One region of the Streptomyces sp. NBC_01092 genome, then DNA from elsewhere that is predicted to be linked to it. Evidence: riboswitches for the same ligand, from Rfam matches in the RefSeq annotation. Region 1 holds a riboswitch; the other holds the start of a gene.
What was found. A riboswitch is a leader RNA that binds a small molecule or an ion and turns the genes downstream of it on or off. The one in region 1 is predicted to bind cyclic di-AMP.
Positions count from the first base shown of each region.

Region 2: another riboswitch for cyclic di-AMP. It lies ahead of OG254_RS28800 (transglycosylase SLT domain-containing protein); the one in region 1 lies ahead of OG254_RS42595 (LysM peptidoglycan-binding domain-containing M23 family metallopeptidase).

Region 1 covers NZ_CP108659.1:9,424,453-9,428,657, reverse strand. The annotation lists gene OG254_RS42600 (SGNH/GDSL hydrolase family protein) at 1-411, opposite strand, end outside; gene OG254_RS42595 (LysM peptidoglycan-binding domain-containing M23 family metallopeptidase) at 663-1,598, opposite strand; cyclic di-AMP (ydaO/yuaA leader) riboswitch at 1,603-1,768, opposite strand; gene OG254_RS42590 (alpha-galactosidase) at 2,068-4,137, opposite strand.
Region 2 covers NZ_CP108659.1:6,302,159-6,306,363, forward strand. The annotation lists gene fahA (fumarylacetoacetase) at 1-61, opposite strand, end outside; gene OG254_RS28795 (HAD family hydrolase) at 366-1,196, shown strand; gene OG254_RS28800 (transglycosylase SLT domain-containing protein) at 1,237-1,965, opposite strand; cyclic di-AMP (ydaO/yuaA leader) riboswitch at 1,971-2,152, opposite strand; partial or broken gene OG254_RS28805 (CocE/NonD family hydrolase) at 2,423-3,594, opposite strand; partial or broken gene OG254_RS28810 (MFS transporter) at 3,728-4,205, opposite strand, start outside.

The sequences.
Region 1 (4,205 bases):
GTACGTGGCGATCTTGCCGCGCAGATGCTTCAGCACGGGCACGCCACGGGTGTCGAAGCCGGTCGTCACCATGACGGTGCCGACGGCGGAGGTGAGCCGGGTGATCGCCCGCTCGAAGCGCTCGGCGACCTCGTCGGGGTCGGTTCCGGGTCGGATGATGTCATTGCCGCCCGCAGAGAACGAGACCAGGTCCGGGGCCAGTTCGGCGGCCTTCGGAAGCTGTTCCTCGATGATCTGGTCGAGCAGTCTGCCGCGCACGGCGAGGTTGGTGTAGTTGAAGTCGCCCTCGGGGCGCCGGTCCGCGAGCAGGACCGCGAACCGGTCGGCCCAGCCGACGAACGCCCCGTCGGGGCCGGGGTCGCCGACGCCCTCGGTGAAGCTGTCCCCCACCGCAACGTACGACCCGATCACTGATCTGCTGTCACTCTTCGAATCGTCTGCCACATCGGGACATGATTCACCTTTGAATGTGACCTACGCGACCGTAGGAAAGGGTTGACGAGCGGTGAGATAAGCCACTCCTAAAGTGTTCGCCAAGCGAGGAATATCCCTCTGATCAGGGGTGTTGACGCGCGCAACCGCCAGTCCCGGAACATGCCGAAGGCCGGACCCGGGGATCGGGGTCCGGCCTTCGGCCGCGTGTCAGGCAGGTGGTTCTCGCGTCAGCCGATGGAGACGCCCTTGGAGGCCAGGTAGGCGACCGGGTCCACGTCCGAGCCGTAGTCCGGCGTGGTGCGGATCTCGAAGTGCAGGTGCGGGCCGGTGACATTGCCGGTCGCGCCGGAGAGGCCGATCTGCTGGCCCGCGGTCACGCTCTGGCCGCTGGAGACCGAGAGCGAGGACAGGTGGGCGTACTGGGCGTAGTAGCCGTCGGCGAGCTGGATGACGACCTGGTTGCCGTACGCACCGCCCCAGCCGGCCGAGACGACGGTGCCCGCGCCGACCGCCTTCAGTGAGGTGCCGGTGGCGGCGGCGAAGTCGACGCCGGTGTGATAGCCGCTGGACCACATGCTGCCCGCGACCTTGTAGGCGGTGCCGAGGGAAGCGCCGTCCAGCGGGGCGGAGAAGCCGTTGACGGTGCTGGTCGTCTCGGCGGCCGTGGTCGCCTTCTGCGCCTTCTTCGGCGTGGCGGACTTCGCGGCGGACGAGTCCTTCGAGGACGACTTGGACGCCGAAGACGGCTTGGAGGACGACGACTTGGGGGCGGTCGCCGGGGCCTTCTTGCCGCCGATCGTCAGCTTCAGACCGGGATGGATCAGCGACGGGTCGGCGCCGACGGCCTCACGGTTGTCGGCGTAGAGCTTCTTCCAGCCACCGCCGACGTTCTGCTCGTTGGCGATCTTCGAAAGGTAATCGCCGACCTTCACCGAATAGGTCCGCACGTCCGTCTTCTTGGCGGACTTCTTCTCAGCAGCCTTCTGGCCGGCGGCCGGAAGGGACGAGACGGCCTTTTCCGAAACGGTCTGCGAGGGAGCGGCGTGGGCGCCGGTGGCTCCCATGAGCGGAAGAGCGAGAGCGGCGCCACCGGTTCCGGCGACGGCGATGGAGCGGGTGAAGCGCAGGGACTTCGGACGGCGGTGCTTACCCTTCGCGGGCATGGCGAATTCCTCTCCGGCGCCTGCGAGGTGAGCTGTCGGGTGCGGGCTGGAGATGCCCGGCCGCGCCGAGGCGCGACTTGACCCCAAGCCGTTCCGGAGACCGGAACAGGCGGTTGTACCTGTGGGTCCCCCGCTCCTGCCGTGTACGGGTGAGTTAGCGCGGGATCCAGGCGGCGGCAGGATTAGGCGTCCGTCCGGATTGGTGGCGAACGTAAGCGAGGAAGACGCAAAGGAACAAGTGAGAGGTTCCGTCCGAATGCGTTCCTGTTGATCCCTTGTGGGAATTAGCCGTCACCGTGCGTGAAATATGGGGGTGCCGCCCGACTCAAAGCCCCATGAAAAGCACATGAATTACGTGGACATGACGGGCGACGCACCGTCACGGATATGACGCTCCTCACGTGACGCTGCTCCAGCTTTCTTTATTGCAGAGCGAGTTGGAATGAAGGCGCCAATTCGGACAGAACACCTAGATGCGACGGAGCCGAATAACTGCCGCATCCAGGTCGCCCTTCAGGCCGGTAGGTAGTCCGTGATGTACCAGTACGGCCCCTCGGTGTATTTCGCCCGTTTCAAGGCATTCATACGACACTGTCGGATCCAGGCCGTGCAGCCGCAGCGCCGGAAGGGGCTCGCCGTAGCTCTGCGCCTGGAGCCAGGCGAGGACGACCGCGTCGCCCCCGAGCACGTACTGCACCGCACTCAGCCCGCCACGCGGAGGCCGCAGCCGGTAGAGGTCGCCGCGCTGCACCAGGGGCCGGATCTCCTTGTAGAGCGCCACCCACTCCCGGGCCTCGGCGAGCTCCTCCTCGGTCCACTGCGCGAGGTCACCGCCGACCCCGAGCACCCCGGCCATGGCGCTCACGAACCGGAAGCGCAGCGAGCTGGCGCGGTGGTTGAGCATGGCGTTCGGGCTGTCCGTGACCCAGGCGGCCATGGCCCGGGCCGGGTGGATCTGGCTGAAGCCGTGCTGGATGGCGAGCCGGTCGAGGGGGTCGGTGTTGTCCGAGGTCCACACCTGGTCCGTACGGCTCAGCACGCCGAGGTCGATCCGTCCGCCGCCGCCCGAGCAGGACTCGAAGGCGACGCCGGGATGAGTGGCGCGCAGCCGGTCCAGCAGGGCGTACAGGGCGCGCACATGGTCGACCCACAGGCGCTGCGGATACGGCTCGCCGGGCCAGCCGGCGTCGGAGAAGCAGCGGTTGAAGTCCCACTTCACATAGTCGATCGGGGCGCTGGAGAGGAGCCCGTCGAGCTGTTCCCAGAGGTACTCCTGGACATCGTCGCGGGCGAGGTTCAGTACGAGTTGATTACGGAAGTCCGTACGCTTTCGTCCCGTTTGGTACTGCACCCAGTCCGGGTGGGCGCGATACAGCTCGCTGTCCGGATTGACCATTTCCGGTTCGACCCAGATGCCGAACTGCATGCCGAGCGTGTGCACGTGCTCGGCGAGCGGCTTGAGGCCGGACGGGAAGCGGTCGGGGTTGGGCGTCCAGTCGCCGAGCCCGGCGCGGTCGCTGGTGCGCGTGCCGAACCAGCCGTCGTCGACGACGAACAGCTCGACGCCCATGGCCGCGGCCCGCCGCGCGAGCAGGCTCTGCTGTTTCTCGGAGATGTCGAACTCCGTCGCCTCCCAGGAGTTGAACAGCACGGGCCGGTCCTGGTCGGCGTCCGGGACCACATACGCGCGCTGGTACGCATGCCAGGCGCGGCTGGCCCCGCCGAAGCCGCCGTCGCTCCAGAGGCCTGCGAAGACGGGTGTCGTGAAGGACTCCCCCGCCGCCAGGCGCAGCAGACCCGAGTCGTCGTACCCGGCTCCGCCGGTGATCTGCACGCGCGCGTCCGGGAGTTGGGCCACGCCGATGCGCCAGGACCCGGACCAGCCGAGCGCGCAGCCGTAGACCTCGCCGCGCTCCTCGGTGGCGTCCGTGTCGAGCGCGACCCACGGCAGGTGCTGGTGCCCGGTGTGTCCGCGACGGCTGCCGATGACCTTCTCACCGTAGGTGAGCGGGGCCTGTGCCAGCCGGGACTCGGCACCCCAGCGGCCGTGCAGCTGGGACAGCCGCCAGTCCTCCCGGTCCGGCAGCGTCCAGGTCGCCGAGTCGGCCCGCAGCAGCTCCAGGGCGGGCCCCTCGTTGTCCAGAGTCACCCAGCGCTCCACGACGTCCTGGCGCATCCGGTAGTGCAGGGTGACCTTCAGCCCGCCGTCACGAAAGCGCAACCGCAGCTCGTCACCCTCGGTCTCGTGGCGCTCGAAACCCCACTCGGTGCCGCGCCGCTCGTCGGTGCGCACGGACAGGGCGGGCCGTACGAAGCGGGGGCCGCCCTCGACCGGGTACTCCTCGCGGCCGTCGAGCGGGGACTCGAAGGGCCAGTACTCCGGCAGCGGGCGGACAGCGAGGGCCTCGGCGTCGGCGAGCTCGATCCGCGGCCCCCAGTGCAGGTGCAGCAGTTCGTCGCCGTCGGTCAGATGGACGGCGTAGCTGCTGGTCGGCCCGGAAAGGAGCCACGTACGGCCGTTGTCGGAGATCTCCAGCATCAAGCCCCCACAGAGACGAACAGGTGCGATCAAGTACCAACATCATCAAGGGTCGAGCGGCCCCGGGG
Region 2 (4,205 bases), 3.1 Mb from region 1:
CACCGTACGGAAGGTTGTGCGTGCCGAAGGGGTCGCCCTCGGGGAGATCGAAGGGGGGCATGGGGTGCTGCCTCACTCTCATACGCTCCGTATGCCATGTGGTCGGGCCACACGTTACGGGTGAGCCGCCTGCCTTGGCAGTACGGAGATCCCGCGTCGCCGAGGCCGGCGAAACAGCAGGTCGTCACCCTCGGCGCGGGCTCGGGGGTGCTTCGGGGCCACGTGGGAGTGAAATCGCCATGGGCGGAAGGAAGTTGTGCATGCGGAGGCAGAAAGGGAACCGGAACAGGTGTCAACACATGTGAACGCAGCAGCCGTCCGGTTCAGGTCGAGTCGATGGGGCGTCCTGTCCGTATTCTCTGATCATGGCCCCACCCATCGCATATTCACTCATCGCCACTGACCTGGACGGGACGCTGCTCCGAGGTGACGACACGCTCTCCGACCGGACCGTCGACGCGCTCGCGCGGGCGGCGGCTGCCGGTGCCCAGCACCTCGTCGTCACGGGACGGCCGGCGCCCAGAGTGCGGCCGCTGCTCGACGACCTGGGCAGCAGGGGGCTCGCGGTGTGCGGACAGGGCGCGCAGTTGTACGACGCCGGAGCGGACCGTCTGCTGTGGTCCGTGACGCTGGACCGGGAGCTGGCGGAGACCGCGCTCGGCAAGATCGAGGCCGAGGCGGGCCAGGTGTACGCGGCCGTCGACCAGGACGGCGTCGACGGGCTCACGCTCATCGAGCCCGGGTATCTGATGCCGCACCCCACGCTGCCCGCCGTACGCGTCGAGCGCCGCGACGACCTGTGGTGCGAGCCGATCAGCAAGGTGCTGCTGCGCCATCCGACCCTGTCGGACGACGAGTTGGCGGCGACAGCGCGCTCGGTGGTCGGTTCGCTCGCGACGGTCACCATGTCGGGACCGGGCACCGTCGAACTCCAGCCATGCGGCATCACCAAGGCGACCGGTCTCGCGCTCGCCGCCGAGCATCTCGGGCTCGGTCCGCGCGAGACCATCGCCTTCGGGGACATGCCCAACGACATCCCCATGTTCGACTGGGCCGCCCGCGGGGTCGCGATGGCCAACGCGCATCCCGAACTCAAGGCGGTCGCCGACGAGATCACCCTCTCGAACGAGGACGACGGCATCGCCGTCGTCCTCGAGAGACTGTTCGCGGGCAGCCTGGTCGACTTCGCCCAATAGGGGCGAATTGGGCCTAATAGGTACTAAGTCTGTGCCCGGTTTAGTACGGCCCGTTCACGTTGTCGATCGAGCCGTAACGCGCGGCTGCGTAGTTGCACGCGGCCACGATGTTCGCGACCGGGTTGAAGGGGTCGTACACGGTCCCCGGCACGTGGTAGCTCGCGAAGGTGGGGTCGATGACCTGGAGGAGGCCCTTGGAGGGGGTGCCCGCCACTGCGTTGGAGTCCCAGTTGTTGATGGCCAGCGGGTTGCCGGACGACTCACGCATGATGTTGCGGTGAATGCCCTCGTACGAACCGGGGATTCCGTTCTGCCCCATAATGTCCAGAGCGTTGCGGATCCAGCCGTCGAGGTTGTCCGGGAACGTCTTCACGGAGGCCTGGGTGGCCTGGGCGACGGAGGACTTCTTGGCGGGTGCAGACGCATGGTCGGCCGTCTTGCCCGGCGAGCTGACCTTCTTGGTCGTCCGGACCTTCAGCTCGAGGCCCGTGTGGATGAGCCGGGGGTTGTCGCCGATGGCCTTGCGGTTGTCCTTGTAGAGCTGCTTCCAGCCGCCCTGGGCGTCGTAGCGGTCCGCGATGCCGTAGAGCGAGTCGCCCTTCTTGGTGGTGTACGTGACGGACCCGACCGTGGCTGCGGAAGACTCCGCGGCGCCGGCGGTGGTCGCGCTCATCAGGGGGAGGGCGAGGGCGGCGGTGCCGGTACCGGCGACGATGACGCGGCGGGTGAGCGGGTTGGTGCGGGGGCGGCGGTGTTTGCCTCGGGGCATGGCGCTGTTCCTCTCCGGCGCCTGCGAGGTGAGCTGTCGGGTTCGGGCGGGAGATGCCCGGACGCGCCGCCCTGCGGCGGCGCGCCTTCACCCCTAGCCGTGCCGGTGCGCCATCAAGGCGTCCGGTCCGGCGACTTACCTGGGTCCCCCGCTCCTGCCGCGCGTGTGTGTTCGTCGGGGATGACTCGGGCGGCGGCAGGATTCGGCGTCCGCCCGACGAGCGGGAACGTATGCGAGAGCACATGCCCGGAACAAGTGCCATGGGGGGCTGTCATGCCGTTTGACCATGGTCTGGTGTGAATGGGGTGCTTGATCCTTTGCGGTTGCCAACCCTCAACTTACGTTCGGCGCAAGGAGGGAAGGGGGTGTGCCGGGTCGGGTGCCGGACTCGGCCCGAGTGACCCAACTCACTGGTGAGCGCAAGAGTGGCAAATCGGGCAATGCCTCCAACTCACCTTTAACCGGCTGTCCGTGGGGTCCGTTTTTCCCGTGTTCGGCGGTAAAGAACCTCTTCGCCCTTCGTGTGGCTGGCCTCGTTGGGGGGTGGCGAAATGCCCCTTTTCGTGGCTGATTTCCGAGCGTGTACGCACCGTCGTGTCCCACGCGGGCTCCGGCCGGTGCAGCCGGATCGACCACTCCGAGCGGGCGCGGGCCGACAGCGGGTCCGACTCGTCGATCGTGTACGTCTCCAGCGACGACCTGCCCGCGCGCACCTCCGACGTCAGCCGCAGCCGCACCTTCGGCCGTCCCAACACCCAGGTCTCCTCGCCCACTTCGAAGTCGAAGCACGCCGAACGCGCGTCCTCCTCAGGCTGGTCGGGCGGCAGGTCGGCGTCGTTGCCGAAGGGGAAGAAGCGGCCGGCGTCCAGGCGGGTGTGCATGGGGGAGCGCACCAGGGCGGGGGCGCCCTGGAGGGCGTACGTCACGTCGCGCACGTGGGGAGAGGGCGAGGCCGGCTCGCTGACCCAGCTGCCGGGCGGGGCGGCGTACACCGTGGCTGGGCGTGCCAGTCGCTGACGTACGAGCTGAGCAGGGGCTCGGCCATGACGCCCGTGGTCGCGCCCTTCAGTCAGTGGTCCCACCAGCGCAGCGCCTCCTGCAGGAAGCCGATCGCCGGGCCCGGCGGCAGGCCGCGGACCCGGTCGGTCGCGTCTCTGGCGCTCCAACGAGGTGTGGATGAACGGGTCGACGGCCTCCAGCCGCCCCGCCACATGCCCCCGCCACGCGTCGCCGAGGTACCGCGGATCGGGCGGGCGGGAGACGAAGTCGAGCATCGTCGCCGACCAGGCGTGGATGTCGACCGCGAGGGCGGAACCTCCCGTGTAGTGCACGTCGTTGTCATAGCGGTCGTCCGTGGAGCAGACCGTGACGATCGCCTTGAGCGGTTCGGGCGAGGGCCGCGATCTGGAGGGAGTTGAAGCTCCATGAGATGCCGAACATACCGACCTTGCCGTCGCATCAGGGTTGCGCCGCGGGCCAGTTGACGACCTCGACGCCGTCGGCGAGGAGCGCCGGTAGGGGCTCGTTCGTGACAGGGCGCCACGCGCGCGTAGAGCAGGGGCCCGTCCCGGAGCGGGATGCGGAGGTCGTGGTGGGTCGTTCGTAGGGGAAGGACGTACGGATGCGCATGAGCAAGGCCCCCGTCCGGTCAGTGCACCGGGTGCATCGTGCGGCGCAGCCCGCGCGACGCGGCGTCGGAGGAGTGGCCCGAGGTCGGGAGGGCCATCAGCAGGAAGGACAGGCCGCCGAGGGCGACCCCGATTGCGATCACCGAGACGAGGGTGAGCAGGTCGACGAAGCGGTCCATGGGGAGCCGGCCGGCGGCCGCGAGGAGGACGGCGATGGTGGCAGTGCTGACGAGGCCCGTAACGATCGGGCGGATCGCCCGGCGCATGGCGTCGGGGTCCGGCGCGAACTCGGCGGCGTGCTTCCGCCTGGCCAGGCGGCGGCGGCCGAGGACGTACTGGACCAGGCCGAATGTCGTGCCGATGGCGGCGGCCGAGAAGCCCCAGTGCCAGCCCCTGTGGTCGCCGAGCCAGCCGGTGATCAGCGGGCCCGCGAAGACGCCGTTGATCGCCATGGAGTAGAGGGCGAAGCCGGCGTCCCGGCGCTCGTCGTCGGTGCGGTAGAACTTGTCGCCCCACGGCACCGGCGCGGTACGAGCCGAGGATGCGGTCGCCGAGCCGGCCGCCGGCAACGGAGACCAATGGACGAGGGTGCCGTAGGTGGCGGAGACGCCA